3 regions of the Paenibacillus sp. Y859 genome follow, and region 3 is predicted to be linked to each of the others. Evidence: predicted binding sites of a transcription regulator. Region 3 holds the regulator's gene; each other region holds the start of a gene.
What was found. Region 3 encodes Rex, which represses fermentation and respiration genes when NADH is low (regulators of the CRP and FNR family bind a similar motif). Its sites were predicted from a motif close to TTGTGAAATATTTCACAA; they were not measured.

Region 1 (10,488 bases), 230 kb from region 3:
CGGATTATGAATTAACACCAGACGTAGCCATTATTGACCCAGAGTTTGTGTACTCGTTACCACGGGTAGCGGTAGCTGATACGGGTATGGACGTATTAACACATGCCATCGAAGCTTATGTATCCGTTATGGCTAGCGACTACACAGATGGGCTTGCGATTAAAGCGATCCAATTGGTGTTCCAATATCTTGAGAAGTCGGCATTGGAAGGTGATAAGCTGGCTCGTGAGAAAATGCATAATGCATCAACCCTTGCGGGGATGGCATTCGCCAATGCATTCTTAGGAATTAACCACAGCTTAGCGCATAAATGGGGTGGTAAATACCACACAGCTCACGGTCGTACGAATGCAATCCTGTTGCCACACGTCATTCGTTACAATGCCAAGAAACCAACGAAGTTCGCAGCATTCCCGAAATATTCACACTTTGTAGCTGACGAACGTTATGCTGAAATTGCACGCATCCTCGGATTGCCTGCACGTACGACTGAAGAAGGTATTAATAGCTTAATTAATGCTATTCGTAAAATGAACAAAACGCTGGGTATCGAGGAATCGTTCCAACAATTAGGGTTCGATCCTAAGGAATTTGAAGCTGGTGTTGAATACTTGGCAGATCGTGCCTTTGAAGACCAATGTACAACAGCCAATCCTAAGATGCCATTAGTTACAGAACTTGCAGATGTGTATAGAGATGCGTTCTACGGAAGATTCGAATAAAGCAGCATCAATAGCAAAAGAATAGCTAATAAGTATAATTGAATAAGTTTTAATTTAACGTGACAAATATCACCTCAAAAGTGATGTTTGTCACAGTTATTTACTAGTATTTAAAGTAAGCTAATGATAGATAAAGATTCTAGAATAATATTACTTATATTGGTTGTGAAAAAAATTACGTTCTAGGATCCAAGAGACCTGAGATACCTTCAAACTCATGATCTCTAACAGAAATATAAATATATAGATGGAGGGATTATTATGTCGGTTATTGAAAAAGAAATGAAGAAGGTACAGTCAGGTTGGAGAAGTTACAAAGAGGGGAAATGGTCTAGAAAGGTCGATGTGAATGACTTTATATTCAAAAACATTACACCTTATGCTGGTGATGAAACCTTCTTAGTTGGAGCAACGCAGAATACAACAGAACTGTGGAAAATTGTATCGGACTTAACGAAGCAAGAGAGAGATAACGGTGGTGTATTAGATGTTGATGTCAATACAGCGGCTACGATTGTCTCGCACCAACCAGGCTATTTAGACAAAGATAAGGAGCGAATTGTTGGTGTACAAACAGATGCTCCGTTCAAACGCTCTATTCAACCGCAAGGCGGCATTCGCATGATGATTGACGCTTGTGAAGCTTATGGATTCAAACTTTCCGAAGATATTATTAAAACATTTACTGATATCCGTAAAACTCACAACCAAGGTGTATTTGATGCTTATACATCAGACATGAGAGCGGCTCGTAAAGCCGGTATTATTACAGGACTTCCTGATGCTTACGGCCGTGGACGGATCATTGGTGATTATCGTCGCGTAGCACTGTATGGTATTAACTTCTTGGTTCAAGACAAGAAGCGTGAACTGAATGAATTAGAAGTTGATGTAATTGATGAAGTTGTTATTCGCCAACGTGAAGAGCTTTCAGAACAAATTCGTGCCCTTGCTGAATTGAAGAAGATGGCCGATATGCATGGGTTTGATATTTCTGAACCTGCTAAGACAGCTAAAGAAGCATTCCAATGGGTATATTTTGGATACTTGGCTGCAATTAAAGAACAAAATGGTGCTGCGATGTCCCTCGGACGCGTATCCTCATTCCTTGATATATATGTACAGCGTGATATAGCAGAAGGTACTTTGACGGAAGAACTAGCACAAGAATTGGTCGATCATTTCGTTATGAAGTTGCGTATCGTTAAATTCCTTCGCACACCAGACTATAATGAATTGTTCAGTGGAGATCCAACATGGGTCACAGAATCCATCGGAGGAATGTCTGTCAATGGACAGACTCGTGTAACGAAGAGCAGTTTCCGCTTCCTGCACACATTGTACAACTTAGGAGCAGCTCCTGAACCTAACTTAACAGTGTTATGGTCAGAACAACTTCCAGAAGCATTTAAGAAATATTGTGCTAAAGTATCTATTGAGACGAGTGCCATTCAATATGAGAACGATGATCTTATGCGTCCAATCTATGGCGATGACTACGGTATTGCTTGTTGTGTATCCGCAATGCGCATCGGTAAACAAATGCAATTCTTTGGTGCTCGCGCCAACCTTGCTAAATGTTTGTTGTATGCAATCAACGGCGGTGTAGATGAGAAATCTGGAGCGCAAGTTGGACCGGAATTCCCAGCAATTACTGGCGACGTTCTCACTTATGATGAAGTAATGAAACGTTTCAAGCCTATGATGCAATGGTTAGCTAAGCTATATATGAACTCTCTAAACGTTATTCACTTTATGCATGATAAATATGCTTACGAAAGAATTGAAATGGCTCTGCATGATCGTGATATTCTTCGTACAATGGCTTGTGGTATTGCGGGACTATCTGTTACAGCGGATTCACTTAGTGCGATCAAATTTGCTACAGTCAAACCAATTCGTAATGAGCAAGGGATCGCTGTTGACTTTATCATTGAAGGTGAATATCCTTGCTATGGTAATAATGACGATAATGTAGATAACATTGCTGTTGAATTAGTTGAGACGTTCATGGGTATGATTCGTCAGAACAAAGCTTACCGTGACGCGTTGCCAACACAATCAGTCTTGACGATTACTTCTAATGTAGTCTATGGTAAGAAAACAGGTACTACACCAGATGGACGTAAAGCAGGAGAACCATTCGCACCAGGTGCTAACCCTATGCACGGACGCGATAAGAAAGGTGCTTTGGCTTCGCTAAGCTCTGTTGCTAAGCTTCCATATGAAGATAGCTTGGATGGTATTTCTAACACATTCTCTATCGTACCGAAAGCATTGGGTAAAGAAGAAGACACACGCAAATCCAATCTTGTTGCAATGATGGACGGTTACTTTGGCAGCGGTGGGCACCATCTTAATGTCAACGTATTTAATCGTGAACAATTGATGGATGCGATGGAACATCCAGAGGAATATCCGCAATTGACGATTCGCGTCTCAGGATATGCAGTTAACTTCATTAAATTATCTCGTGAACAACAATTGGATGTTATCAATCGCACATTCCACGGTGCGATGTAATTAGTAATATACTTTTAAGACAGCGGATGCGGGAGGGGTGACTTCATATGATTAAAGGACATGTACACTCTCTGGAGACCTTCGGGACGGTTGACGGACCAGGTATCCGCTTTGTCCTATTTATGCAGGGTTGCCTGATGAAATGTCAATACTGTCATAACCCCGATACATGGGGGATGAATGAGGGCAAAGAAATGACTGTTGAAGAAGCTTTATCAGAGATTGAGCCGTATATCAGCTACTATCGTTCGTCTGGAGGCGGTCTTACGGTATCGGGAGGCGAGCCTAGCTTACAATCCCGTTTCGTTGCTGAATTATTTAAGGAAGTTAAGAGACGTTGGAATCTTCATACGACTTTAGATAGTAACGGATTTAATGATCCGGATAAAATTAAAGATTTACTGGATGTTACTGATTTGGTACTGTTAGATATCAAACACATGGATAATGAGAAACATATCAAGTTAACTGCTAGAAGTAATGAGAAGACGCTCAAAACGGCACAGTGGTTATCAGAACATGGTCATAAGATGTGGATACGCCATGTGTATGTTCCAGGTATTCATGAGCAAGAAGAGGATCTTCTCCATCTAGGTCAGTTTATTGGAACGCTAAATGGAGTAGATAAATTTGAGATTCTACCGTATCATCAGATGGGTGTCTACAAGTGGGAAGCCATGGGTAAAGAATATCCACTACAGGGTGTTCCTTCTCCTACGGAAGAAGAAGTTCAGCGTGCCTATCGTCTTATTGAAGAAGGTCGTAAGCAACTATATGTCGTAAATTAGTTTAATAGTGGGGGTGTCCCAGAAACCTTGAAACAGGGTTGAGGGGCATCCTCTTTTTCTTGAAATATAAGAAAGTATAAGTTTCACTTGAATCAATTTCATAATCGCCGATGCAGTTATATCGGGTTGCGTAATTATGAAATTGATTCTTGATACTCTATTCCGTATATTTCCGCTGAAACGGGTGCCGTCTTTGAAAAAGGACGGTATTGCCGTTTCTACTTGTGCAGCAGGGTAGATAATCTTTTGAAGAGGTTTGGAATGTGCGAGGTATTAAATAGTTGTATTTACATTGTTGCTTATTAGCAACCTTTTGTGTTAGATTGCGTCTATTACTAATGTGAGATAAGAATTAGAATTAGTCAGAAATAGGGAATAGGGGAGCATACTAATGAATTTCAAGAAGATTACCTTTTTAGCAATTTTTACAGTAACGCAAATTATGTTAGTTAGTCCAGTAAATGCAGAAAGTACCACTCCAGTAGAGCAAAGCGAAGCAGTTACTCAAGCGGTATATGGAACAGATACTGATGAGACTACACCTTCGAATATTTCCTCGGAAATCGAAACAGATGAAACACAAAGTGCTTCAGTTCATTCAAATGAATTAATCATGATGATAAACAGTGCTGAAATGTTTCAAGATGGCAAGACATATACAGCGAGTCGGCCTATGACGGTGAAGAAGGGTGTTTCTTATGTTGCTCTTCGTTCAATGGTAGATCGTATTGGTCTTAATCTTACGTATAACAGTACGACTAAAGAAACTATTATTATAAGTGGTGATAATGAATTACGATTCAAAACCGACAGTAATAAGTATACCGTGAATGGTGTTTCGAAAGAAATGAAAGGAGCGGCATATCAGGACAATAATATATTTATGGTTCCATTAACGTCTATTACACAAGCACTCAATATTCCTTATATCTATGATGGCGTACAAAAGAGGGTTGTTCTTAGTCTTGTAACAAAGCCGGCTGCTTCGTTTACGATCCAGCAAAAGGTGGTTGTTGCAGGAGAGACAACGGTGACTTATGTAACTTACGCATCATCGCCTAAAGGACTGCCTATCGTTGAGGAACGTTGGGAAGGGCGGGAAGATATCTTTCAGGAGATTGGAACTCACGAGGTAACTTATTCTGTGCGTGATAGTAACGGAGAATGGAGCGATCCATATTCATTGACAATCGTAGTCAAAGCCCCTAATTTACCACCTGTGGCTATGTTTACGACAGATAAAGATGAGTATAAAATGGGTGAACTCATTACAATAAAAGATCAAAGTACGGATGATGAGAATAATATTGTAAAAAGAGACTGGATGAACAAACAGATGGCCTTCTTTAAAGCGGGTCCAGTCAAGATTCAACTGAAGGTAACAGATGGATATGGTGCAGAAGGACATTACGAGAAAACAATTAATATTACGAATGAAAGCTTATACAGTGAGCCAGATTTCAATCAATTATTTATACCTATCGGAGGTCAATACAGATTTGATGGTGCCAATATACCTGCGATGAATCAGGTGCCGTATAGAGTGTCTTCAGAACCGGTAACGTTGCTACGTAGTAACAGCCCTGAAACAGTCTATTCCGAAGGTGTGGTTTACCGTGAGACGTCAGAAGGAAAAGCGCGCTTTATGATTCATCACGTTAATGCTTTGGCCGTTGATGTGAAAATGTATGTCATAGCTACGAATAAGAATGAATTACCAGCAACGATTGATATTCTGGATTCTGGATTTGCTGGTCCGAATATATATGCAGCACTAGTAGGTAAGTTGTCGGTACAACGTTATTTCCAATCCATGCAAAATCCTTTAGTGAAAGAGTCCGTTTCGATTGCTCCGGGTGAAAGCAAAATTATTCTGAACGAACTAAATGCACTTAAAATGACTCCGACGCAAGTAATTTCATTATTAGCTGATGTGGCTAGTGATTCACCTATTGAATATACAGTCATCATGCTTGAAGCGAATAAAGATCCTTTTGTGAGTCTTCCGTACTTAATGGATCTTGAAAGAGATGTTCATACTCGTGGGACATATTCTGATTCAACACGTATTATTGAGTACGATGATGTAGTTGGTTTAACTCCTGCCCGTATTTCTTTGGGCGATAATAACGGAGATCCCAATCTGGTTGGTGTGGACCCTATGACAGGTGAGGTAGAGTCCAATCGGGGTAACTTTGGGGTTATGTATAAGATTAATATGAACCGAGTAGCTCCGAATACACTGATCACGTTTAATCCACGTGGGGGAGAATATTCGGGAATGATCTTGGTGAATGGGAATATCGTATCTGTTCCTGATGGCAGTGGGGTCGCAGGATCACTCATGACTCCTTATGACAATAGTGTCGTTTATCGCACAGGTGCACAAGAGCAACGCGTTGAGATTTGGTTCACAGCTGCTCCAGGTAGTAATTTGCCAGTGAATCTAGTGTTTTCACAAATGCCTGAACGAAAGTAATAATATATTTGTAGTAATCATAAGGGGCCTCGTAGAAGTATGAGGTCTCTTTATTTTTTCGTGAAGACGGAAAACGGTCGTAGCTAGCCATTGATCTCAAAAAAATCTCTTGAGAATCAAGAGGCGATTCTAATGGCTATAGCGGAATCAATCTGGTTGTTATTTGCTACAGAATTGACGCTGACATCATAATGTAGCATTATTAGAAGTAGTATATTGTAAGGATTGCCAGCAGTTGATGGAAGAGGATGGTAAGGTGGCTTCTGCGGGTATGAATGGAGATTGATATCAATGACTCTTGCTCGTAAAGTGATGAAGGGACCTATAGTCGTTTATCGTAAAGTGATCTCACCTTTGAAACCAGCGACATGTCGGTTCTATCCAACATGTTCTGCATACGCTCTTGAAGCTATAGAGGTACATGGTGCGGCTAAGGGAACTTGGCTTGCGATGAAGAGGATAGCAAGATGTCATCCTTTTCATCCTGGTGGCGTTGACCTAGTACCCCAGCGGAAAGATAAGGCTGGGGAAGGGACAACTTGACAAATAACGATGCACTTAAGTATATTAGACAATATATGTTGATTTCTGAGGAACGGATAAGTATGAGAAGTACACTTAACACAGAGAGCTGGGGAATAAGCTGCAAACCAGTATAAGTGAATCTCAGAATATGGTCCGGGAGGAATTATCTTCGAGCAGTAAGGTATCTGAGGATATGTTACGTAAGGGGATGACGTGTTCCAGCGTTAATGGACAGTTCTCGTTTCTATATAACGGGACTGATGAAGCCTACTACCTGTAAAGGTATAGGGAATTTGGGTGGTAACACGTGAGATAACTCTCGTCCCATATAGGGATGGGAGTTTTTTGGTGATTTTAGGTTCTACGAATCAAGATCCATGAACGACTAATCTGAAGGGAATGATCGTAAATGACTGAGAAGAAAACATTTTATTTAACGACTCCTATTTATTATCCGAGCGATAAGCTACATATTGGGCACGCATATACTACTGTAGCGGGGGATGCATTGGTTCGCTATAAGAAGCTTCGTGGCTATGATGTTCGTTATTTGACTGGTACAGACGAGCACGGGCAGAAGATCGAGCGTAAAGCGGCAGAAGCAGGCAAAACACCTCAACAATTCGTAGATGATATCGTAGCTGGAATTAAGGAATTATGGGGAACGCTAGATATTTCAAATGATGATTTCATTCGTACGACAGAAGAACGGCATAAGAAGATCGTACAGGATGTATTTGAACGTCTACTGCAACAAGGTGATATTTATAAGGGGGAGTATGAAGGGTGGTATTGTACGCCAGATGAATCCTTTTTCCTAGAACGTCAGCTTGTCAATGGGAATTGTCCTGACTGCGGTAGAGCTGTGGAACGTGTGAAGGAAGAGAGCTATTTCTTCAAGATGAGTAAATACGTTGATCGGCTATTGAAGCATTATGAGGACCATCCTGATTTTATTCAGCCTGTATCACGTAAGAATGAGATGATTAATAACTTTATCAAGCCTGGTCTTGAAGATTTAGCTGTATCACGTACGACTTACGACTGGGGGATCAAAGTTAAAAGTGATCCTAAACATGTTATCTATGTCTGGATTGATGCCTTACTTAACTACATCACTGCCCTAGGATATGGCTCAGATAATACAGAGTTGTTTGACAAGTATTGGCCGGCAAATGTACACCTTATGAGTAAAGAAATTGTTCGTTTCCATACGATTTATTGGCCAATTATTCTAATGGCATTGGATCTACCGTTACCTAAGCAGGTGTTCGCTCACGGCTGGTTATTGATGAAAGATGGTAAAATGTCCAAATCGAAAGGAAACGTTGTAGACCCTGTGACGTTGATCAGTCGATATGGATTGGATCCTCTACGTTACTATTTATTGCGTGAAGTGCCTTTCGGTTCAGACGGAACATTCACACCTGAGAGCTTCGTGGAACGAGTCAATTCGGACCTGGCAAATGATTTGGGGAACCTCCTAAATCGTACGGTCGCTATGGTAGATAAATACTTTGATGGGATTGTACCGACATATCAAGCAGGCGTGACACCATTCGATCAAGCGGTGGAAGAAGCTGCAAAGGAAACTTATGATAAAGTGGAAGAGTCTATGGAAAACATGGAGTTCTCCGTTGCATTAACTGTCATTGGACAATTTGTAAGTCGGAGTAACAAATATATTGATGAAACGCAGCCATGGGTTCTTGCCAAAGATGATTCTAAATTAAATGAATTAGCATCGGTGATGACACATCTTGTCGAAAGTTTACGGATTGCATCCATTTTGTTACAGCCCTTCTTAACCCAAGCGCCGCATAAAATATGGGAGCAACTTGGATTACAGCAAGGAGAACTAACGACTTGGGATAGTGGTAAAATCTTCGGATTATTCCCAAGTGGAACGAAGTTAGTCAAAGGAGATCCAATATTCCCACGTTTAGATGTAGAGCAAGAAGTTGCCTATATTGCAGAGGCGATGTCTGGAGGAGTGAAGGCGGCAGAAGCAGCTGTGGCTGAGCGAGTAACGGATGAAGCACCGATCGAGCATAGTGAAGAAATCGGGATAGAGGACTTTGCCAAAGTTGAGCTTCGTGTTGCCCAAGTGATTGCGGCAGAACCGGTGAAAAAGGCTGATAAACTATTGAAACTTCAACTCGATCTTGGATTTGAGCAACGTCAGGTCGTATCTGGTATAGCTAAATTCTACACTCCTGAACAATTAGTAGGTCGCAAAGTGATTTGTGTTATTAATTTGAAGCCTGTCAAATTACGAGGAGAATTGTCGCAAGGTATGATTCTAGCGGCATCGCATGGAGATCAGTTGACCTTAGCAACCGTTCCAGATGAAATGCCAAATGGAGCCATTGTGAAATAAATAGGTTAGATGTTTATTGTTTATGTCATAAGTGAACGGTATCCTCTCGTGGGGATACCGTTTTATGTCATGTTTCTTCTGTTGACAATTGAATCTTACTACCTTTATAATCAGACAGTAATGATTACGATTAATAAAAGCGGAGCTGAAACTTAACTTGAAGAAGAATAGTATTAGGATGATCACATTCATTGTAGGTTTAATTCTTACGATGATGGTAACTGGATGTGGGAGTAGCTCCAACGGGACTATGGAAGAAGGTAAAGTGAATGTCGTGACTACATTTTATCCAATCTATGTATTTGCTCAAGCTATTGGTGGAGAGGATGCTCACGTCGTTAATTTAATTCCATTTGGTGTGGAACCTCATGATTGGACACCGAGAAGTCAAGAAATTATCAATACGTCGAAAGCTCAATTGTTTATGTATAATGGTGCTGGATTAGAAGGATGGGTTCCCGACTTTCTAAAAGGACTTAATAAAGATAGTAAAGTAAAGTCGGTGGAAGTGAGCAAAGGTATAAAGCTTATAGAATCCTCTGAGGACGATGGGCATGACCATGGCGACCATGACGAAGCAGAGGATGCAGAAGGGGTAGCACAGCATCATATCGACCCACATACGTGGGTGAGTCCAAAGTCTGCACTCATCATGGCTGAGAATATCAGGAATAGCTTCATCGAAGCTGATCCAAGTAATCAAACTCAATACGAACAAAGGTATCAAGGATTGAAGGATCAATTGCTAGAATTAGATCATAAATTCGAATCAGAATTAGCGAAACTAGCGAAGAAGGAAATTGTTGTTTCCCATCAAGCTTTCGGGTACTTGACGCGTGATTATGGATTAACGCAATATGCGATTATGGGACTTTCTCCTGATGCAGAACCTCGTGCGCAAGATATTATGAATTTAGCTAATTTGGTGAAAGAAAAGGGTATCCGATATATCTTTTTCGAGGAACTGGTATCTGATCGAATTGCGAAGACCTTAGCTGGTGAAGCAAAGGTAGAGACGATGGTGCTCAATCCAGTAGAGGGTTTAACGAAAGAGCAGGAAAAGAATAAAGA
Region 2 (10,488 bases), 240 kb from region 3:
CTTATGGTGAGAAGACTGTATTTGATGCAATGTATGAAGCAGTGCCAGCAACTTTGCTTCAAGTTGAAATGGATACATGCTGGGTGCACTTTGCAGGATTTGATGCTATAGAGTATATTCATAAATATGCGGATAGATTACCGCTTGTCCACTGGAAAGATGTAAAGAGACAAGAGGATGGCTCTCCACTAACCGTTGAATTTGGACAAGGTGAAGTCAATCTAGCTGCCATTGCTGAAGCTGCTGATCAAGTAGGAGCAGAATGGATTATAGTAGAACAAGATTTCTGTCTGAATCCACCTCTTGAGTGTATTGCTACAAGTATGAATTGGATAAAACACAACATGAAAGATGGAGGAATCTTACATGTCTAAAACATTGAAGATTGGAATTATCGGTTGTGGAGGAATTGCTACAGGTAAACATTTACCGAGTCTTGCGAAACAATCCAATGCAGAATTGGTAGCTTTTTGTGACATCGTTCAAGAACGTGCAGACAAAGCGGCAGAGAAATACGGTGTTGAGGGTGCCAAAGTGTATACTGATTTCCGTGAGTTACTTAAGGATGAAAGTATCGATGTTATTCACGTATGTACACCGAACGATTCTCATGCTGAGATCACGGTTGAATCTCTTGAATCTGGCAAACATGTTATGTGTGAAAAGCCAATGGCCAAAACAGCCGCACAAGCAAGAGAAATGCTAGAAGCTGCAAAGCGTACAGGTAAAAAGCTTACGATTGGATATCAGAATAGATTCCGTGATGATAGTCAACATTTGAAGCAATTGTGTGAGAATGGTGAGCTAGGTGAAGTATACTATGGTAAGGCATTGGCAACTCGCCGTCGTGCTGTTCCAACTTGGGGTGTATTCCTTGATGAAGAGAAGCAAGGTGGGGGTCCGCTTATCGATATCGGTACGCATGCACTTGATTTGACATTATGGTTGATGGATAATTACAAACCGAAAAGTGTTATGGGATCGACTTTCCACAAGCTTGGACATCGTGAGAATGCAGCGAATGCTTTTGGACCATGGGATCCTAAAGAATTCAAAGTAGAAGATTCTGCCTTCGGTTTCATTACGATGGAGAATGGAGCTACTATCGTACTTGAATCCAGCTGGGCTCTGAATGTACGTGATTTCAGCGAAGCGAAGACGATACTTGCGGGTACTGAAGGCGGAGCAGATATGAAGGATGGTCTGACTATTAATGGTGAGAACTTAAGTCGTCTATATGAGACAAAAGTAGATTTGGGCGCTGGTGGCGTTGCGTTCTACTCTGGAGAAACGGAATCTGATTCAGATCGTGAAGCAAGATTATGGTTGCAAGCGGTTATTGATGATACAGAACCTGTCGTTACACCTGAACAAGCACTGGTCGTAACTGAAATTTTAGAAGCGATCTACGAATCTGCTAAGACAGGTAAAGCTGTATATTTTGAATAAATTCTAAAAAGTCTATACTATTAGGAAGTATGAATGAGAATAAGGGGGAGTAACAATGAAATTAGGAGTATTTATGGTGTTGTTCGGTGGTCGTAAGTTAGAGGATGCGTTAGACTATGTAGCTTCAAAGGGTCTGAAGGCTGTTGAAATTGGAACGGGTGGAAATCCAGGGAAGACACATTGTAACCCAGCGGATCTTCTGAACAATGAGACAGAACTTAAGAATTTCAAAAGAGCAGTAGAATCACGTGGACTTACGATCAGTGCGCTTAGCTGTCATGGTAATCCGCTTCATCCACAGAAGCATCTAGCGAAGGCGGATCACGATGATTTCGTGAATTCGGTTCTACTTGCTGAGAAGCTTGAAATACCTGTAGTGAATACTTTCTCTGGATGCCCTGGTGACCACGAGGATGCTAAATATCCGAACTGGCCGGTTGCGCCTTGGCCGAATGATTTTCAAGAGATATTGAAATGGCAATGGGAGAATAAGGTTATTCCTTATTGGACTGAACAAGCTAAATTTGCTAAAGATCATCATGTAAAAATCGGACTTGAGCTTCATGGAGGATTCTCCGTGCATACACCAGCTACTCTTCTTCGTCTGCGTGAAGCAGCGGGTGAGACGATTGGTGCTAACCTAGATCCAAGTCATATGTGGTGGCAAGGTATTGATCCAGTACAGGCTATACACATTCTAGGTCGTGAAGGAGCGATTCATCATTTCCATGCGAAGGATACGGTGATTGATCCAATTAATGTGAATAAACATGGTCTTACGGATATGCAATCCTATGAGAAAATGCTTGATCGTGCTTGGCAGTTCCGTAGCGTAGGTTATGGTCATGACATCAAAACATGGGCTGATATCATGAGCGCGTTGCGTTTAGTTGGTTATGATTATGTCGTAAGTATTGAACATGAAGATGGTCTGATGTCCGTTGAGGAAGGCTTCTCTAAGGCAGTTCAGAATCTTCAACAAGTTCTCATTGAAGAGCCGCTTGGCGATATGTGGTGGGTATAGAAATACTTTGCACTCTGAGAGTAAATGGAGAACGGCTACCGAAAGGTAGTCGTTTTTTATATAAGAACTAGAGAAATAAAGTTGAAAATAGACGGAGTATACTGTGAAAATTCCAATTGAATGTTTTAAAAAAATGATGAATGTGGTAAAATGAAATATACTTACTAAACGAAAGCTTTCTGATGATATGATTAAGTTATTTACCAGATATTAAAGTATATTTACAAAGAGGTGAAGGGGTCATGGAGATTGATCATATACAGATGTGTCCGCGATTTGAAACGGCTTTCTCTTTTTTGGGCAAGCGTTGGAATGGGTTAATCATTCAGGGACTGATGAGTGGACCGAAGAGATTTAAAGATATTTCTAATTTAATTCCTTCCATGAGTGATAAAATGTTATCAGAACGAATGAAGGACTTGGAATTAGAAGGAATACTTATTCGTCATGTGTATCCGGAAACGCCGGTGCGTATTGAGTATGAATTAACGGATAAAGGCAGAGGGTTAAAGCCTGTTATGGATCAGATCCAATCTTGGGCAGAGAGTTGGATCGATTAAGCGAAACGAAAAATCGAGTAGAAGTATCGACTTTGAAACCTCATTCATTAATTGAAATGAGGTTTTTTTTAATTTCCCTCGTGATTACAATCACAACCCTGCTGTCCTCCTAGGTATAGCCTGAATAGGTAAGACTTGAAAAGATACCTAGGAGGAATGAATCATGTCGGTTGAAGCTCTTGTTTTCAGCGCTGATCATATCGTAAGTGATATTGTTATAAAGTTTCCAAAGGCTAGTGATTATTTCCGCGCTCATAAAATTGACTTCTGTTGTGGTGGTAAGCGCCCACTTATGGATGCCGTTCAGGAAAGAGGTCTGGACATTGATCAAGTAGTAGAGGAGTTAAATCAATTAGTTGCTAAGCACCCAGGTCTAGACGGTGATAAGGATGGTATGAAGAATTTCGTAGAAATGGACTCTCCATCATTGATTGATTACATTGTAAGAAAACATCATGATTACTTACGTGAAGAACTTCCTGAAATATATAAGAATGTTACGAGAGTTAACCGAGTTCATGGCAATCATGATCTACATTTGGAACAATTATACGTTCTGTATACAAGATTAAAAGATGAGTTGCTTGAGCATACAGCGGATGAAGAAGAACGATTCTTCCCACGAATGGTTGCTCTAGAACAACAATTTGAAGAGTCTACAAGTAAAGAACTTCAAGATTCAATTGCGCAATTAGAAGATGAGCATGACCAAGCTGGCGATATTTTAAAAGAGATCAGGGAAATCACGAATGATTTCATACCTCCAGCTCACGCGTGTACTACATATCGTATCACGTATGAAAGACTAGCAGAGCTAGAGCGTATGACATTTGAACATGTGCATTTGGAGAACAATATTTTATTTCCACGTTTTCAAGCTTAATGGATAGTGAAAAAGGATAGAGATTGAGAATCCAAATCTATCCTTTTTCGCTGTTTCTGTTGATGTCAATGAAATTGACGTTAAAAACAGATGGATATAGTTAAAAATGTGAACATATATGTGATAATATTCACATTATATGTGAATCAAATCACAATCTATATTTATTAAGATGTTAAACTTATATTATAAGGTAAGGAACAGAAGGAGGGTTTCCAAACATGCAACAAAAGAAAAAAGACAAACTATTGGTGATTGGGAATGGAATGGCAGGCATAAGTACAGTTGAACAAATATTAAAACTTAGTGATTCATTTGATATTACGGTATTTGGTAGTGAACCACATCCTAACTATAACCGAATCATGCTGTCCTACGTACTGGAAGGTAGCAAGACGGTCGATGATATTGTATTGAATGATTGGAACTGGTATTCAGATAATCAAATTACACTGCACACGACAACGACGGTGACACATATTGATCCGACAAATAAGCTAGTGACTACGGACAATGGTATGACGGAGACGTATGATAAGATCATCATCGCGACAGGATCGAATCCTTTTATATTACCGATTCCTGGGAGTGATAAAGATGGAGTTATCGGTTTCAGAGATATTAATGACTGTAACCAAATGATGGATGCTGCTCAGAAGTATAAGAAGGCCGCTGTCATCGGTGGCGGGCTTTTAGGTCTAGAGGCGGCAAAAGGGCTAGTGAATCTAGGGATGGATGTAACGGTTGTCCATTTAATGGAAGATATTATGGAGCGCCAATTAGATCGTAGTGCCTCTTCAATGTTGCAGGCAGAATTGGAACGTCAAGGGATAAAATTTGCTATGGGCAAACAAACCTCAGAGCTAATTGGAGAAGAACGAGTAAGTGGATTGCGTTTCAGTGATGGAAGTATTTTGGATGCTGATCTTGTTGTGATGGCGGTAGGTATTAAACCGAACATAGCGCTTGCCATAGCTAGTGATATGGAAGTAGGACGAGGTATTGTTGTAGATGACTACATGCGTACTTCATTAGAAGATGTGTATTCCGTCGGTGAGTGTACGGAACATCGGGGAGTGTGTTACGGACTCGTAGCGCCTTTATTTGAACAAGGACATGTATTGGCTAAGCATATATGTGGAGTTGCCACATCTCCTTATGAAGGTTCTATTGTCGCGACGAAGCTTAAAATATCTGGTGTCGATGTGTTCTCTGCAGGTGAGTTTGTTGAAGGACCTGAACATACCGTGATTTCTACTAAAGATGAGTGGAAAAGAACCTATAAGAAAATCCTTCTGCGTGACAATGTCATTGTCGGAGCTGTGCTGTTCGGTGATGTAACAGAGTCTGCAAATTTACAAAAATTGATTAAGCAACAATCTGAAATGACGGATGATATTTATAGTACGATCATGGGAACTGGATGCAGTGGGGGCGGCGCTAATAAGCAATCATCGATAGAGACAATGGCAGATGATGAGATTGTGTGCGGATGTAATGGCGTTACTAAAAAGGCGATTGTCGATGTAATTACAGATCAAGGCTTAACGACGGTAGATGAAATTAAAGCTTGTACGGGAGCTACTCGTTCATGCGGAGGATGTAAGCCCGTTGTTGAACAAATTTTACAGTATGTTCTAGGGGACGGATTCAAGACAGCTACGAAAGAAGGTATTTGTGATTGTACGACACTCAATAGGGATGAAATAGTTGCAGAGATTACCACTAAAGGATTATCCACAACTCGTGAGGTCATGAATGTACTTGGTTGGAGTAATCAAGAGGGATGTTCCAAGTGCCGCCCAGCAATCAATTACTACTTGAACATGTTAAATCCTGAGACTCATGAAGATGAGAAAGAATCGCGCTTTGTTAACGAACGAATGAATGCGAATATTCAAAAAGATGGAACGTATACGGTCGTTCCTCGGATGTATGGTGGTGTAACGACACCAGAGGCACTCAAGAAAATTGCGGATGTTTCTTTGAAGTATGATGTTAAGGTTGTTAAAGTTACGGGTGGGCAGCGGCTGGATCTCATTGGCGTAAAGAAGGAAGACCTGCCAAAAGTATGGGAAGAACTTGATATGCCTTCCGGTTATGCATATGCTAAATCGTTACGTACGGTCAAAACATGTGTCGGTTCCCAATTCTGTCGATTTGGAACACAAGATTCTATGGCTATGGGAGAACTATTAGAACGTAAATTCGAACGCCTGGATTTACCTGCGAAATTTAAATACGCTGTGAATGGTTGTCCGCGAAACTGTGCGGAAGCTTGTACGAAAGACATCGGTATTGTAGGTAATGATGGAGGATGGGAAGTCTTTATCGGAGGTAATGGCGGGATCAAGCCGCGGATTGCCGACAGCTTCTGTAAAGTGAAGACAGATGCAGAACTGATTGAAATTTGTGGAGCTATTATGCAATACTATCGGGAAACGGGTAATTATCTAGAAAGAACTTCCGAATGGGTAGAGCGGATCGGTCTTGAGCAGATTCAATCTGTTATATTGGACAATGAGGATAATCGTAAGGAACTTGTTAAACGAATTGAAATTGCTCTACAACAAGTGGAAGATCCATGGAAAAAGATGCTTAATGATGACAAAACACGTACAGCATTATTTGAAGATCATACAACGGCAACAGCTGTTAAATAATGATGTGACCAGAGGTTGTGCAAAACTCGCACTGTAAGTGTTATTTAGAGAGGAGATTACTCGAATGGAAATGACAACGAATTATTATTCTGTAGGTTCGCTTGATGAGTGCTTGGTGCAACTAGGCCGAGTTGTTATTATTGAAGATCAGGAGATCGCTATATTCCGTACAACGGACGGGAATGTATATGCTGTAGCGAACAAGTCACCACACCCAAAGGGAGGCCCATTGGCCGAGGGGATTGTATCCGGACATTATATTTATGATCCTTTGTATGACTGGAAAATTGATTTGATTACCGGTAAGGTGCAAGCGCCAGATACAGGACAAGTTGCGACGTATCCTGTTATTGTGAAGAATGGAGAAATTCAAATCGGATTATAATGATGATGGATTACAAATCCAAATAGACAAGGTATAGTAATCCATCACATTGATGTCGCTTATACTCATTGAAGAGGTGATCCACCTGTATACACAAAGTGTAGAAACCATCGTAGAGGCAGCTGTTAAGAGAAAAGAAAAAATGAATGAAAGTCTAATACGATACATGATAGCTGCTGTATTAGCAGGTGCCTATATAGGGATTGGGATTATTCTAATCTTCTCACTAGGTGCACCCTTAGCTGCAATCAACTCTGCCTTTCAACCGCTCGTTATGGGAGCTGCTTTCGGGATTGCACTTACATTAGTTATATTTGCTGGTGCAGAGTTATTTACGGGAAATAATATGTTCTTTGTGGTAAGTACACTGGCAGGTAAGACTACTATTAGGGATACGCTTAAGAACTGGACTATCGTATTTATAGGGAATTTATTAGGTGCTATTGTGCTGAGTTTACTAGTTCTAGGTGCAGGGTTATTCAAGGACATCCCTGCGGAGCACTTACTCTTTGCGGCAACCGCAAAAAAGATGAATCTGCCTGTTATGGAATTGTTCTTTAGGGGGATTCTTTGTAACTGGTTAGTATGCTTGGCGATCTGGATGGCAATGCGTGCAAAAGAAGAAGTTGCGAAATTAATACTCATCTGGTGGTGCCTATTTGCCTTTATTGCGAGTGGATTTGAGCATAGTGTCGCTAATATGACGCTGCTCAGTCTGGCGACTTTACTACCCAATCACCCAGAGACTATTTCAATTGCGGGCTGGTTGCATAATATGATCCCTGTTACATTAGGGAATATTGTAGGTGGAGGTCTGTTCGTAGGTACGGCATACTGGTTTATTTCACCTGTACGGAGTAAAAAGAAATAAGGTTTTTTGACAAAAAGACGACAGCCATCGAGAACTGGCTTGTCGTCTTTTTGTCATGAAGAAGGACGCCGTTAGGCGTCCTTGAAATCGTATTGTATTCCTATATCCGGCAAATTTCAGCCGGGCAAAGCTCACAGTGGCAGATCTCTTGTAGCATAGTAAGATTCTTAATAACGATCAGTCCGCCATCATATTCTACAGCATCTTTTTTACGTAAATCGCTAAGCATCCGATTGACACTTTCACGAGTGGCGCCGATCATGTTGGATAAATCGGTATGGGTCACTTTTTTGTTAATGAGTATATTGTTTCCTTGCTTCTCACCATACGTGTTACCAAGTCGAATTAAAGTGGAGCAAAGGGCACCTGGCTTACCATACAACATCAAATCACGAAATTTAGTCTGTGTTAGACGATGATGGATGCCCATCCATTTCATGAAATCAATAGAGAATTCAGAATGCTGACAGATCAACATTTCCAAATCTTTATGTTCAATGACACCAACTTCACTTTCTTCGAGCACTTCAGCATTAAAGCTATGTTTGGTGCTGAAGAATAGATCGGCTTGACCTACCAAATCTCCTGTCTGATACATATATAGTATAAGTTCTTTACCTTCGTCTGTAGATTTGGTCAACTTAATCCGACCACGCTTGATGTAATAAAGTTTATCTGACAAGTCACCCTCCCAAAAAAGATGTGATCCCTCAGGAATAATGCGATCCTTCATAGCGACTAGTAGATGATTAAAATTGGATTCAGAAAAACAGCTTGTATTTCCACGGGCTTCGATAACATTGATATATGCAGTCATAGTCTTAACCCCTTATCCTAAATTTTCTGTTAAATTTAAACTAATTATACCCTTAAAAATCACATTTGTGGGGGAATAAATACCCTTAATAGTGGCGAATTATAAAACTTTGTGATAAATTTCACTTTTAAGTGAGGTTAATAAGGAGAAATATTGATAAAGTCTGCAAAATGGGTAAAAACGGACATAATAGAAATGTAAGCGCTATGAAAAATAATTATATGATTGTGAAATATTTCACTACTAATTTTCAAAGAGCTATGATATGATGAAATCAAGAAAGAGATAACCATATATTTACTGGGAGGATGAGATGAAATGGCAGTTAAAAATGAAGTTATCCAAGAGAAGATACAAGGGACGGCAGAGGGATATATTCAATCTCTAATTGACAAGGCAGATAAAGCACAAGCAGCGTTTATGAAGATGGATCAAGAACAAATTGATGGAATTGTTAAAGCAATGGCACTCGCTGGTTCAGACCAACATATGTACTTAGCCAAATTAGCAGTGGAAGAAACAGGCAGAGGTATTTATGAAGATAAGATCATTAAGAATATGTTCTCAACAGAGTACATTTATAACAGCATAAAGAATGATAAGACAGTAGGCGTGATCGAAGATAACCAATATGACAGCTTCCAAAAAATCGCTGAGCCTGTCGGTACAATAATGGGAATCACTCCTGTGACGAACCCAACTGCAACAACGATGTTTAAAGCGCTTATATCCATTAAGACTCGTAATCCAATTATATTCGGCTTCCACCCATCCGCACAAAAGTGCAGTAGTGAAGCAGCAAGAATATTACTAGAAGCAGCCGTGAAACAAGGTGCGCCTGCCGACTGTATCCAATGGATTGAAGAGCCAACGATGGATAAAACAAATATCCTTATGAATCACCCAGGTATTGCTCTTATTCTAGCAACAGGTGGTTCTGCAATGGTTAAGGCAGCTTATAGCTGTGGTAAGCCGGCGCTTGGTGTAGGACCTGGTAACGTTCCTTGCTTCATCGAGAAGAGTGCCGATATTGATCAAGCAGTTACAGACTTAATTCTTTCGAAATCATTCGATAATGGTATGATCTGTGCGTCTGAACAAGCTGTTATTATAGAAGAACCTATCTTCGATCAAGTAAAGAAAAAGATGATCGCAAATGGCTGTTACTTCCTAAATAAAGAAGAGGTTGCTAAGCTGACAGTCGGCGCTATGAACGTAGACAAATGTGCAGTCAACCCTGTTATTGTAGGTCAATCTGCAGTTAAGATTGCAGAACTGTCTGGTATTCAAGTTCCAGCTGGAACGAAGATCTTGGTAGCAGAAATTGAAGGCGTCGGTACGAAGTATCCATTGTCTGCTGAGAAATTAAGTCCTGTGTTAGCTTGTTATAAAGTGAAAAATGCCGAACAAGGTATTACTCGCGCAGCTGAAGTTGTTGAATTTGGTGGTATGGGTCACTCATCTGTTATTCACTCGAATAATGAAGAAGTTATCATGAAGTTCTCGGATCGTCTGCAAACAGGTCGGATTATTGTGAACTCTCCTTCGACCCACGGTGCCATTGGTGACCTCTATAATACCAATTTACCATCATTAACACTTGGTTGTGGATCTTATGGTCGTAACTCCGTTTCTACTAACGTAGGGGCAGCTAACTTAATTAATATAAAGAGGGTGGCACGTCGTACCGTGAATATGCAATGGTTCAAAGTTCCTAACAAGATTTATTTCGAAAAAGGTGCAACACAATACCTTGCTAAAATGCCTGAAATTACTCGTGTAGCCATTATTACAGACCCTATGATGGTGAAACTGGGATATGTTGAGAAGGTTGAA
Region 3 (10,488 bases):
CGGTTAGTTGCAGCTATGAGTAATATTCTAGGACTTTCAGAATTATAAATGCCATCCATTTCCGTTAATAACTGATTTAAAGTCTGATCATACTCACGCTGTTGCCCACCTTCACGTTTACCACCGATGACATCAATCTCATCAATAAATATAACTGCACTTTTCTTGTTTTCCTTCATCGCACGTGTTCGCGCGTCACGGAATAAATCACGCACTCTCCCCGCACCAACACCGACATACATCTCAACGAACTCACTGCCTGATGCAGCAACAAATACAGAATCCGTATACTGACTAGCTGCTTTTGCAAGCAATGTCTTTCCTGTACCTGGTGGACCCGTCAGTAATATTCCCTTTAATGGGCGAATACCAAATTTCTGAATTTCTTCATGTCTAATGAGAAAATCAAGAGCTTCCATCAATTCCTCTTTCGGATGATCCTGTCCACCAATTTCATCAAAAGTTAGCTTGCTTGGAACTTTCTTCTTGCGCTTCCGATCTGCTATTGCACCTACTGCTAAGCCACCACGCTTATTCACAAAGGTTAGTATAACTACTATAAACGCTCCGACGAGTAGAATAGGAACAATATTCACACCAATATAAATAAGAAAGATAAGGAGTACCGGAGTAAATCCGATCAATATTTCTTTGCCCCACTTAGGCATTATTCCACACCCCCAATACCCCTGGCTCGCGTGGCAAGATAATAAACTTACTACTCTCTCCATCAGTTAGACTTACATACACATTCTTAGCATCCATTTCGGTTGTTACTTTTACCGTTGTATTGTGTTCCATCTTGTTTAATTTCTCAACAATCTGTGTATATTGTTTATTCTCCATCGCTTCTGCAACAGGGAACATGGCCTGATCCCAGAACTCATCTAATGTATCGTTCGAGTGATCAACTATATCGAGCTTTAATGTCTTTTTTCCAATAATTGATTTCCCTTCCGTCGTAAGTTGTTGAACTAATCCTGATAATTTCGTCCCAGGTATAACATCAAGATTCACAACGATCTCATTATTGGTAATTTTCAATTCGTGCTGATTAACACCTTCATATTCTTTAACTATATTGTGAAGCGGATTCTGCTGAGCTACCTGCCGATAACCGAACCACCCACCAAATAAGAGCGCACCTGAAATGACCACCGATAGTGCAATCGGAATAAATCGTAACTTCATATAACTATCTCCCTTCGCAAGTCATTCTGGGTAGAGTATATCAACTTCGTATATATTCACTACATGAATTAGTATATCATATCGTATACATTTATCTTCTGAAAATATATGGATTTTTTAAATGATGTCACAAAGATTGCGACAATCGCCTCCACCAATCACGCAGTTGCATAAAGCGCAATTAAATTCGAACGAATCCTCCTAAAGCTAAATTTAGTTGTATTCATGGTATCTAGTTACTAGAAAAATCCACTTTTTATCGTTTTCGCCACTTTTAACTGCCATTATTACATCTAATTCTGCTACACCCTACTTTTCCTACTAATTAAGTGTCCTTTTACAGGTATTCCTCGCACTCAGCACTCACCAATCAGCAATCAACCCCATCAGGGCCCATCCGAGCTTACCCGACCTCACACACAAACAAACAACAAAACCAGTTGGGTCATCCTCAAAGGATGACTCAACTGGTTTATTGATCTAGCGTAATTTAACGTGATCTAACGGTTCGGTAATGTAAATTGTTCGCCTATTTGCATACCATCACTGAATCGATAGAAGCGATAATTATAATGGTCTTGTTCTTTGTAGAACAGTTGCCAGGCAGCTGTTCCATTGAAAAGACCTAGTTGCAAATGTTTTTTCTTTATATTCGAAAGTTCCTTTTCGATAAGTGTCATCATTTGGGTTTTGGATAACCCATCCTTCAATAGTTCACTTTGAATCGCTTTCGGGGTATCATTCACTTCGTACTCACTCGTTAATGGGACCCAGACAATCATATTCTGATCGTCCTGATCTTTACCTTCAATGACCCAGACTACATTGTTCCAGACCGATTTGGAGGTACGAGTAACTTGAGTTAATTCACTATGCTCCTTCGCTGCAGCAATAGCCACAGCTTCCTGACTCCATTGATCCTGCATAATGTATATGTAATAGCGATAGAGTCCGAATAGCAACACGATGATGACAGCGACACTTAGCCAAATGATCTTCTTCTTGTCCATATACTTGTTCTTGTTCTTATTCTTCTTCAACCTGAACTTCCTCTCTTCAGGAATAAGGAGTAACTAATACCTTAACGGTTAAGTAAGCCCTCGAAAGCAGATTGCGCTTCATGGTGTATACGCTCTTCGTCTAGAGTAAGACAAGCACCATTCTTCACAACTTGCTTACCATCAACCCATACATGCTCTACATCTTTGGCACTCGCAGAATAGATCGAGTGTGAGATGAAATCCGTGTGGGGTAAGAAATGAGCCTGATCCGTATTTAGTGCAATGAAATCTGCCTTCATACCCGGAGCCAATCTTCCTACCGTATCTAGAAACAATGACTTTGCCCCATAAATAGTACCCATCCGCAGCGCCTCAGCAGCCGGAATAGCTGTTGGATCCCCAGATATCCCTTTGTGAATGAGGGCAGCCAGTCGCATCTCTTCGAACATATCCAGATTGTTATTACTTGCTGGACCATCTGTTCCAAGCGATACAGGTACTCCTGCCTTCAATAGGTCTGTTACACGCGCAATACCACTCGCAAGCTTCAAGTTACTTCCTGGGTTATGTGATACGCCAACTTGATGAGTTGCTAGAATCTCAATCTCTTCGTCATTCAAATGTACACCGTGCGCAACAATCGAAGGACGTGTAAACATGCCGAGTTTCTCCAAATGTTGAACAGGACGTAGACCATAGTCTGCTACGTTCTGTGCTACTTCACTTAGCGTCTCCGACATATGTGTATGCATCGGCAGATCGAGATCATGTGCAGCCTGTACAAACTTCTCGAAGTAATCTGGCGGGCATGTATAAGGAGCATGTGGCGACATCATCGTCGTAATTCTACCCTCTGCTTGTCCGTGCCAATTTTTTGCAAAAGAGATCGCTTCCTGAAGCTTATGTTGTTGGACTTCCGCAGAACATAATCCAATAACACCTCTAGTTAGGACGCCGCGAATTCCAGATTCCTGAACTACTTTAGCTACCTGATCCATGTGATCATACATATCTAGAAAAGTCGTTGTACCACCCTTAAGCATTTCTAACACAGATAAGGAAGCTCCCCAGTAGACATCTTCAGGGGTGAATTTCTCTTCCATTGGCCACATTTTCTCCTGTAACCATACTTGTAGCGCAAGATCATCGCCATAGCCTCTAAGCAATGACATAGCAGCATGTCCATGTGTGTTGACAAGACCTGGTAAGAACAACAAATGGCTACCATCCACCTCTGGAATATCTTCATCAACTACCGGCTTGTCTTCACCAATATACGTGATCAAATCATCCTCTATGAGCATATACCCCTTCAATACAGGTTGTTCATTGTTCAGAACAGCGAACGTACCATTCTTAATGATCCACTTCTGAATTTTGTTGTTCATTTTCGTCTGAATCTCCCTTTCCATTAACCAAATAATAAGCAAGGCTAAGCATATCCGTAGTGAAATCAGCTGCATGAATACGAACATCCGCCGGGGCCTTTAATATCGTTGGAGCGAAATTCAATATAGCTCCAATTCCTGCTTCAATCAATTTATCGGCAACATCCTGAGCTTCTTGCTCAGGAACGGTAATGATTCCAATGCGAATATTATGCTTCTTAATTGTATCGAAAAGTTCATCCATAGGTTGAACTTCTATTGTATTAATACGCGTTCCAATCTTCGTTGGATATGCATCAAATACGGCGACAATCTTTAAATTCTCTTTCAAGTAAGCATTATAATTGGATAAAGCGTGGCCTAGATTACCGGCACCTACTAGAACAACATTGATCTGTTGATCCAAATTAAGAATATGTCGTATTTTTTCAATTAAATAAGCTACGTCATACCCAATGCCTTTTCTACCAAAATCGCCAAAATAAGCAAGATCCTTACGAATTTGCGCAGGATTCAAGTCTAGCTTTTGACCTAATTCCTGTGAAGAGACTGTAGCTACTTCCCGTCTTTGAAGTTCTGTCAGATAACGCAAATAAATAGGTAATCTGCGTACAACAGCTTCTGAAATTTTATCAGATTTCATATTTGCTCCTCCTAATGAATAGCTAATACATTGATCAAGGACGGTGTCCGTCTTGTAACCATTCCGAAATTCTTGGAACCATTTGATCCGTTGACATATGCTCCATCTTAGGACCAGGTAGTGAATATAGGAAGTACTTCCCATAATAAGATTCAATCACCCGTGTATCATATACAATAACGATTCCTCGGTCACTCGCCGTACGCACTAATCGTCCAAATCCTTGTTTGAAACGAATAACTGCTTGAGGTACTGAAAGCTTCATGAAAGGATTTTTCTTTTGTTGCTGTAAAAGTTCACTCTTCGCCTCTACAAGTGGATGATTAGGAGGCTGAAAAGGAAGTCGAACAATAGCTAAGCAAGTCAGTGCTTCTCCTGGAATATCTACCCCTTCCCAGAAGCTGTTTGTTCCTAGAAGTACCGAGGCACTACTATCCTGGAAACGGCGGATCAACTTACTTCGGCTTCCATTATCCACACCTTGTCCTAGTACCGCAATATCCGTAGAGGAGAGTGCTTTACTTAAAGGCTCATACACTTGCCGAAGCATACGGTATGAAGTGAATAATACTAACATTCGACCTTGTGTAACGATAGCTGTTTCAGCCAGTGATTTAACAAGTGTTTCGACGAAGAGCGCGTCGCCTATACTTCCCTTCACACTTGGGAAATCACGCGGGATAATCAGCAATGCCTGATCACGATAGCGAAAAGGAGACGGCAATTGCACAGTTACCAGTCGATCTTGATCCGAAGCTTCCTGAAGCCCCAAGTTTTCAGTCATATACTGAAAGGATTTGTCGATTGACAACGTAGCTGAAGTTAGAATAATACTTTTCTTTTTATCAAAGAATACTTCCTTTAGCTGCTGACTTACATCTACAGGAACCGCATACATCTGTAGGGATTTACTCCGATAGTGACCGTTAGCCTCCATCCAGTATACATTTCCTGCATCGTTAAGTGATACAAAGAAATGTAAGCCTTCACGCTGGGAAGCTAAATCTTTCACAAGGCCACTGATGTCCGTGAGCAAACTTTCAAAATTAAAATCCTCTAGATTTTCTCTGATTTCATTGATCATTTTATCCGAACTACGAATCACTTCGCCCAGCGTTACATAGATCTGATTCTCTATCTCTTGCAGCACTTCCCAATCCTTCGGTTTCTTCGCAGGCTGCAAACGTAGGACGAACTGCCCCGTATCCCCTGGAGCAGCATCACTTCGTTCAGGAAGCAGAGCAAATAACATATCGCTTAGTCTATCCCAATGTTCCTTCACATCAACTAAATCACTACTCATACGATCAGTCAATAGTGCCCAGTCGGCGGCCTTCTCATCGCTTGAAGATTGTAGCTGTTGTCGTAGAACAGGAAATTGACCGTTTCGGTTATCTTTGTAAAGTCGTGATAACGTGTGGATCACATTGAAATACCTTATATGAAGGCCTAGGTGTTTACCAGCGACTTCTTCTAAATGATGCGCCTCATCTATAACTAAATATTCGTAAGCAGGCAATAGCTGATGTCCTGCCTTTACATCTGAGAATAGCTTCGAATGATTGGTAATCACAACGTCCGCTACACCCGCTTCATGTTTAGCACGATGATAATAGCATTTACGAAACCATGGACAAGCGCGTCCCAAGCAAGAATCCGTGTCACTAGACACCGTCTCCCAGAAGTCCCCACCACGGGCTCCTAGATTCAGTTCCTCATCATCACCTGTCTCAGTCTGCGTTAACCATACCATCATTTGCGCAGCTAAGATCAAATCCTCTTTAGGATTCGTAAAGTCTCTTCTATTTATTTTATGTTCAAATTTTCTCAAACACAAATAATGTTGTCTCCCCTTGAAAATTGCCGCTTTAAATGGGAAAGGAACAACTTGAGTCAATAGTGGTATATCTCGCTCTCGCAACTGCTCCTGGAGGTTGATCGTATGCGTGCTTACCATAACTTTCTGTTCGCGCTTTACACTCTGATAAATAGCAGGTATTAAGTACCCTAGAGATTTCCCTGTTCCTGTTCCCGCTTCAATAAGGAGATGCTTCTCTTGCTCTAGTGCATTCATAACCTCAGTGAACATCATACTTTGAGATTCGCGGGCTTCATACTGTGGCATAATTGAGCGGAGTCGTTCCTCAATCTGCTCAAGATACTGTGGAAATTCAATGTTCTTCAGAGGGTTATCATCTGCATCATCTCGTGGTGTTGATATGTCCGTCCAATCCTCAACTGCCAAAGCCAATTGACGATAAAATGTATGACTTTCCAGATCCTGTGCAGGCTCCTTCTCTTTCTCCCTACATAACGCGTCGAAATACCAGGCTAAATCACTGTCCTCATCTGTAAATAGCTCACTCAGGCGCTGTAAAGTGATTAGTGGAAGACTGACCAATTCATCCAAACATTTCAACAGTACATGTGCAGTAGCCAGTGCGTCACTATCCGCTTGATGGGGCCGGTCATGCTGAATACCGAATTGCAAGGATACAAGCCCTAATTGATAAGTCGTTAATGACGGAAAGCATATTTTCAGAAAATCGATAGTGTCAAGCAGTCTTCCCGCGTATGGCAAATAACCACATCGATCAAGTGAATTTTGCAAGAAATTGAAATCGAATGCGATATTATGACCTACCAGAACAACGTCATCTAATAAGGGAACTAACTCCATCATCATTTCTTCTAAGGAAGGAGCATTCTCAACGTCACTATTGGATATTCCAGTTAATTTACTAATAAAAGGAGGAATGGGGATACCCGGATTAACGAAAGATCCGTATACGCGGGATATCGATTGATCTTCCTCAATAATGGCAAGTCCCACTTGAATGATCTCATCACCGGGTTGGTTACCCGTAGTTTCAAAATCCAGTACAGCAAATTTCATGTTCTATTATTCCCTTTCAATCCAGTCTCTTTTACAGCATAACAGAAGTTCTCATTTTATTCATTATATGTGGTGCAAAAAAAAGACGACGCCTCGTAGCTCACGCTTTGCAGGCATCGCCTTATTATCGTCTTCCCGTTAGTTCAATGATATGAGTTGACTTCCATATTGGAGTTGGCCACAATTGTCGCTGCACACTCTTAAATTCACGATTGGATCGGCTAGTGTAGGATCATTTTGCAATGCCAATCTGAAGTACTCCTGTGCTTTCACCGTGTCTGAATGTTTAAACTGTATACAACCAATTGCGTTATAGATCATTGCTTTTAGCCTCTTATGTTCAGTTATGGGGAGGATCCATTGGAATTGCTTGAGCGCTTCCGTCGTCTCATCTAAGTGAAGATGCGCCATCGCTATATACGTTCTTGCAAGCAAACTGTCGGGAACATCCGATATAATTACGGAAAATTGCTGTATAGATTGACGATACATCATTAATTGGAAGTAACCTTGTCCTCTCACAAAAGACTCTGTCTCCATTTCAGGTGTAGTACCTAAAGGAAAAATGGGCGGTAACAACGTATATTCCCGAAAGATACCCATCTTGTCTTCAAAGGAAAGCCATTCCTCAATAATCCCATCACTCATCGCTTTAAGCATGTTCCATCTTTGGATCATAAGCTGCTTCTGCGTTTCTTGCGCTGTTGGATAACGCTTGACAATCTCCTCTAACATGTCGTTCATTTCAGCGAATACATGTTGAAACATAATCTGCATCCCACCTTTAACAATCATGATATTAGTGCGATCTAACAAATAGAGGTTGTTCAAAAAGTCATCTTTTGATCACGAAGGTTAGCAAGGAGCGTATTCGACATCGAACCTTGAATTCAGCCGGTCTTTCCGGTGCTCACGTAGGTACTGCCTACGCTCCGCTCCTCACTCCCTATCTTCATTCAATCTTCTCGGTGCTGAAAATCTAACTTTTTGAACACGCACTAATATCATTTTTTGTAGATGAGACGCTTTTCATGCGCTGATACCATACATTGCATCTTATGTCGATTAAGCCTTGTTACATAATCGTTCCATGAACTTCTTTATCCATCAACTGAACAGGTTTATTGTTCGCATCGACAAAAACAACAGTAGGTTTGTGTGAACTTAATTCTTCCTGAGAGATGATGGCATATGAAATAATAATCACTGTATCTCCTGGAGAAACTAACCGTGCCGCTGCTCCATTTAGACAAATAACGCCACTACCCCGTGAACCAGGAATAACATACGTTTCTAGACGAGCGCCATTATTGTTATTTACAATTTGAACTTTTTCATTCTCAAGTAAATCTGCCGCTTCCATCAAATTCTCATCTATCGTAATACTGCCTACATAATTTAAATTCGCTTCCGTTACTGTTGCTCGATGGATCTTGGACTTCATCATATGTCTAAACAAGAGAACCAGCCTCCTTTGGTATGAACAATATATTATCAATTAATCGGGTTGTACCGAACTTCACAGCTACAGCCATCATCACTTGATCACGAACGTCTGAAATCAATTCGTCATCTTGTAAAGGAATCAATTCAGGAAAAGTCAGCACTTGAACATAATCTATCACAGCCAGCGGAGAGGCAACAATCATCGATGTAAGCTTCTCGCGGATCTGAGAGATCGTTACGAGCTTCCTACAATCGAACTCGCCCTTTACCTCATGAAGAGAACGAGAAAGCACCAATGCCTGTTTACGCTCCTCTGGACTTAGGTACACATTCCTTGAACTGAGTGCAAGTCCATCTTTCTCGCGGACAATAGGACACGGTACGATTTCCACATCTATGTTCAGATCCCGGACCATTTGCTGAAGTACAGCGATTTGCTGTGCGTCTTTCATCCCGAAAAATGCGAGATCAGGCTGGACAATATTCATCAGTTTACTTACAACTGTCGTCACACCGTCGAAATGTCCTGGACGCGATGCTCCACACAGTAACTCCGTTAGCTCAGATACGATAATCTTCGTCTTTGTTGGTCGAGGATACATTTCATCCACCGTAGGGATAAATACAATATCTACACCTTGGCGTTCCGCCAAAGCTAAATCTCGCTCTTCATTTCGAGGATATGTCTCATAATCTTCCCCAGGTCCAAATTGAATTGGATTCACAAAAATACTTACAACGACCACATCACTCATCTCACGAGCACGGGTCATTAGGCTAGCATGTCCATCATGAAGATAACCCATCGTTGGAACTAATCCAACTCTGCTGTCCCCCATGTGATCCACTTTATATTGCTTAAGCGCTTGTCTTAATTCAATAATACTTCTGATCACTTTCATGACTTATCTCCCTTTGTCGTTCCATTTCCATAAAGGGAATCCAATACATGATCATCCGCCAAGAATACATGCTCGGAAGACGGGAAGGAACGTTCCTTTACTTCTTTCACATAATTCCCTAACCCTTCACGAATTAAAGATCCTATATCTCCATAAGTTTTGACAAATCGTTTATTCATGTAGGGAGATGCATATTGGAAAACATCATGAAACACCAGTACTTGTCCATCACAATAACGGCCCGCTCCAATTCCAATCGTCGGAATGGTTAATTCCTTTGAAATAGCTTCTGCCACTTGTTCCGTTACTAGTTCCAACACGATTCCAAAAGCTCCTGCTGCTTCTAAAGCTTTAGCTTCATCTATCAATCGCTGAGCATCCTTAGCATCTTTACCCTGTATCCGATAGCCACCAATTTGGTTCACTGATTGCGGTGTAAGACCAATATGACCTAAAACAGGCACGCCCGATTTCACAATAGTCTCTACAGTTGAGCATATTTCCAAACCGCCCTCGAGTTTTACAGCTTGGGCATGCCCCTCCTGCATAAGCTTTCTCACACCGCGTAAAGTCTCATCTATACTTCCGTGATATGTCATAAAAGGCATGTCAGCTACGATAAATGTGTTCTCGGCACCTCTAGCAACCGAACGGGTATGATACACCATATCCTCCAAAGTTACAGGGATTGTGGAGTTATATCCCAGTACGACATTCCCAAGTGAATCTCCTACTAGAAGGATGTCTACATTCGCTTCCTCAGCTAACTTAGCCGTAGGATAATCGTATGCAGTAACCATACTTAGAGGAATTCCTTCCTCTTTCATTTTTTTCATTTTCACAATATTTAGCATTGATTTAGTTGACATATTCATGCACTCCTTTCATTCTAAAGACAACAAAAAAACCTTTTAGTATTTCCACTAAAAAGGTCCGATAGTCAAAAAAGAGTCACTTTCGATCGTCCCTTCTGTCTCGGTCCTTCCGGCTCAGAGCAGAATCCAACGCACTCACAATATTC

Region 1: a site for Rex is predicted at 886-903, ahead of pflB (formate C-acetyltransferase). Genes of this name have one in related genera too.
Region 2: a site for Rex is predicted at 8,878-8,895, ahead of adhE (bifunctional acetaldehyde-CoA/alcohol dehydrogenase). Genes of this name have one in related genera too.

What each region holds. Positions count from the first base shown of each region.
Region 1 is NZ_JBXCIZ010000002.1:421,475-431,962, forward strand. Features, by position in the region: gene adhE (bifunctional acetaldehyde-CoA/alcohol dehydrogenase) at 1-722, shown strand, start outside; gene pflB (formate C-acetyltransferase) at 984-3,245, shown strand; gene pflA (pyruvate formate-lyase-activating protein) at 3,293-4,033, shown strand; gene AC1TO8_RS06810 (stalk domain-containing protein) at 4,425-6,512, shown strand; gene yidD (membrane protein insertion efficiency factor YidD) at 6,804-7,055, shown strand; gene metG (methionine--tRNA ligase) at 7,447-9,417, shown strand; gene AC1TO8_RS06825 (metal ABC transporter solute-binding protein, Zn/Mn family) at 9,596-10,488, shown strand, end outside.
Region 2 is NZ_JBXCIZ010000002.1:410,611-421,098, forward strand. Features, by position in the region: gene AC1TO8_RS06750 (sugar phosphate isomerase/epimerase family protein) at 1-374, shown strand, start outside; gene AC1TO8_RS06755 (Gfo/Idh/MocA family protein) at 367-1,449, shown strand; gene AC1TO8_RS06760 (sugar phosphate isomerase/epimerase family protein) at 1,505-2,473, shown strand; gene AC1TO8_RS06765 (winged helix-turn-helix transcriptional regulator) at 2,716-3,033, shown strand; gene ric (iron-sulfur cluster repair di-iron protein) at 3,197-3,916, shown strand; gene nirB (nitrite reductase large subunit NirB) at 4,138-6,579, shown strand; gene nirD (nitrite reductase small subunit NirD) at 6,644-6,964, shown strand; gene AC1TO8_RS06785 (formate/nitrite transporter family protein) at 7,050-7,835, shown strand; gene AC1TO8_RS06790 (Crp/Fnr family transcriptional regulator) at 7,936-8,652, opposite strand; gene adhE (bifunctional acetaldehyde-CoA/alcohol dehydrogenase) at 8,971-10,488, shown strand, end outside.
Region 3 is NZ_JBXCIZ010000002.1:652,865-663,352, reverse strand. Features, by position in the region: gene AC1TO8_RS08210 (AAA family ATPase) at 1-668, opposite strand, end outside; gene AC1TO8_RS08205 (hypothetical protein) at 661-1,191, opposite strand; gene AC1TO8_RS08200 (cell wall elongation regulator TseB-like domain-containing protein) at 1,692-2,231, opposite strand; gene AC1TO8_RS08195 (amidohydrolase) at 2,273-3,580, opposite strand; gene AC1TO8_RS08190 (redox-sensing transcriptional repressor Rex) at 3,549-4,223, opposite strand; gene dinG (ATP-dependent DNA helicase DinG) at 4,258-7,119, opposite strand; gene AC1TO8_RS08180 (tetratricopeptide repeat protein) at 7,258-7,887, opposite strand; gene panD (aspartate 1-decarboxylase) at 8,195-8,578, opposite strand; gene panC (pantoate--beta-alanine ligase) at 8,571-9,467, opposite strand; gene panB (3-methyl-2-oxobutanoate hydroxymethyltransferase) at 9,464-10,336, opposite strand.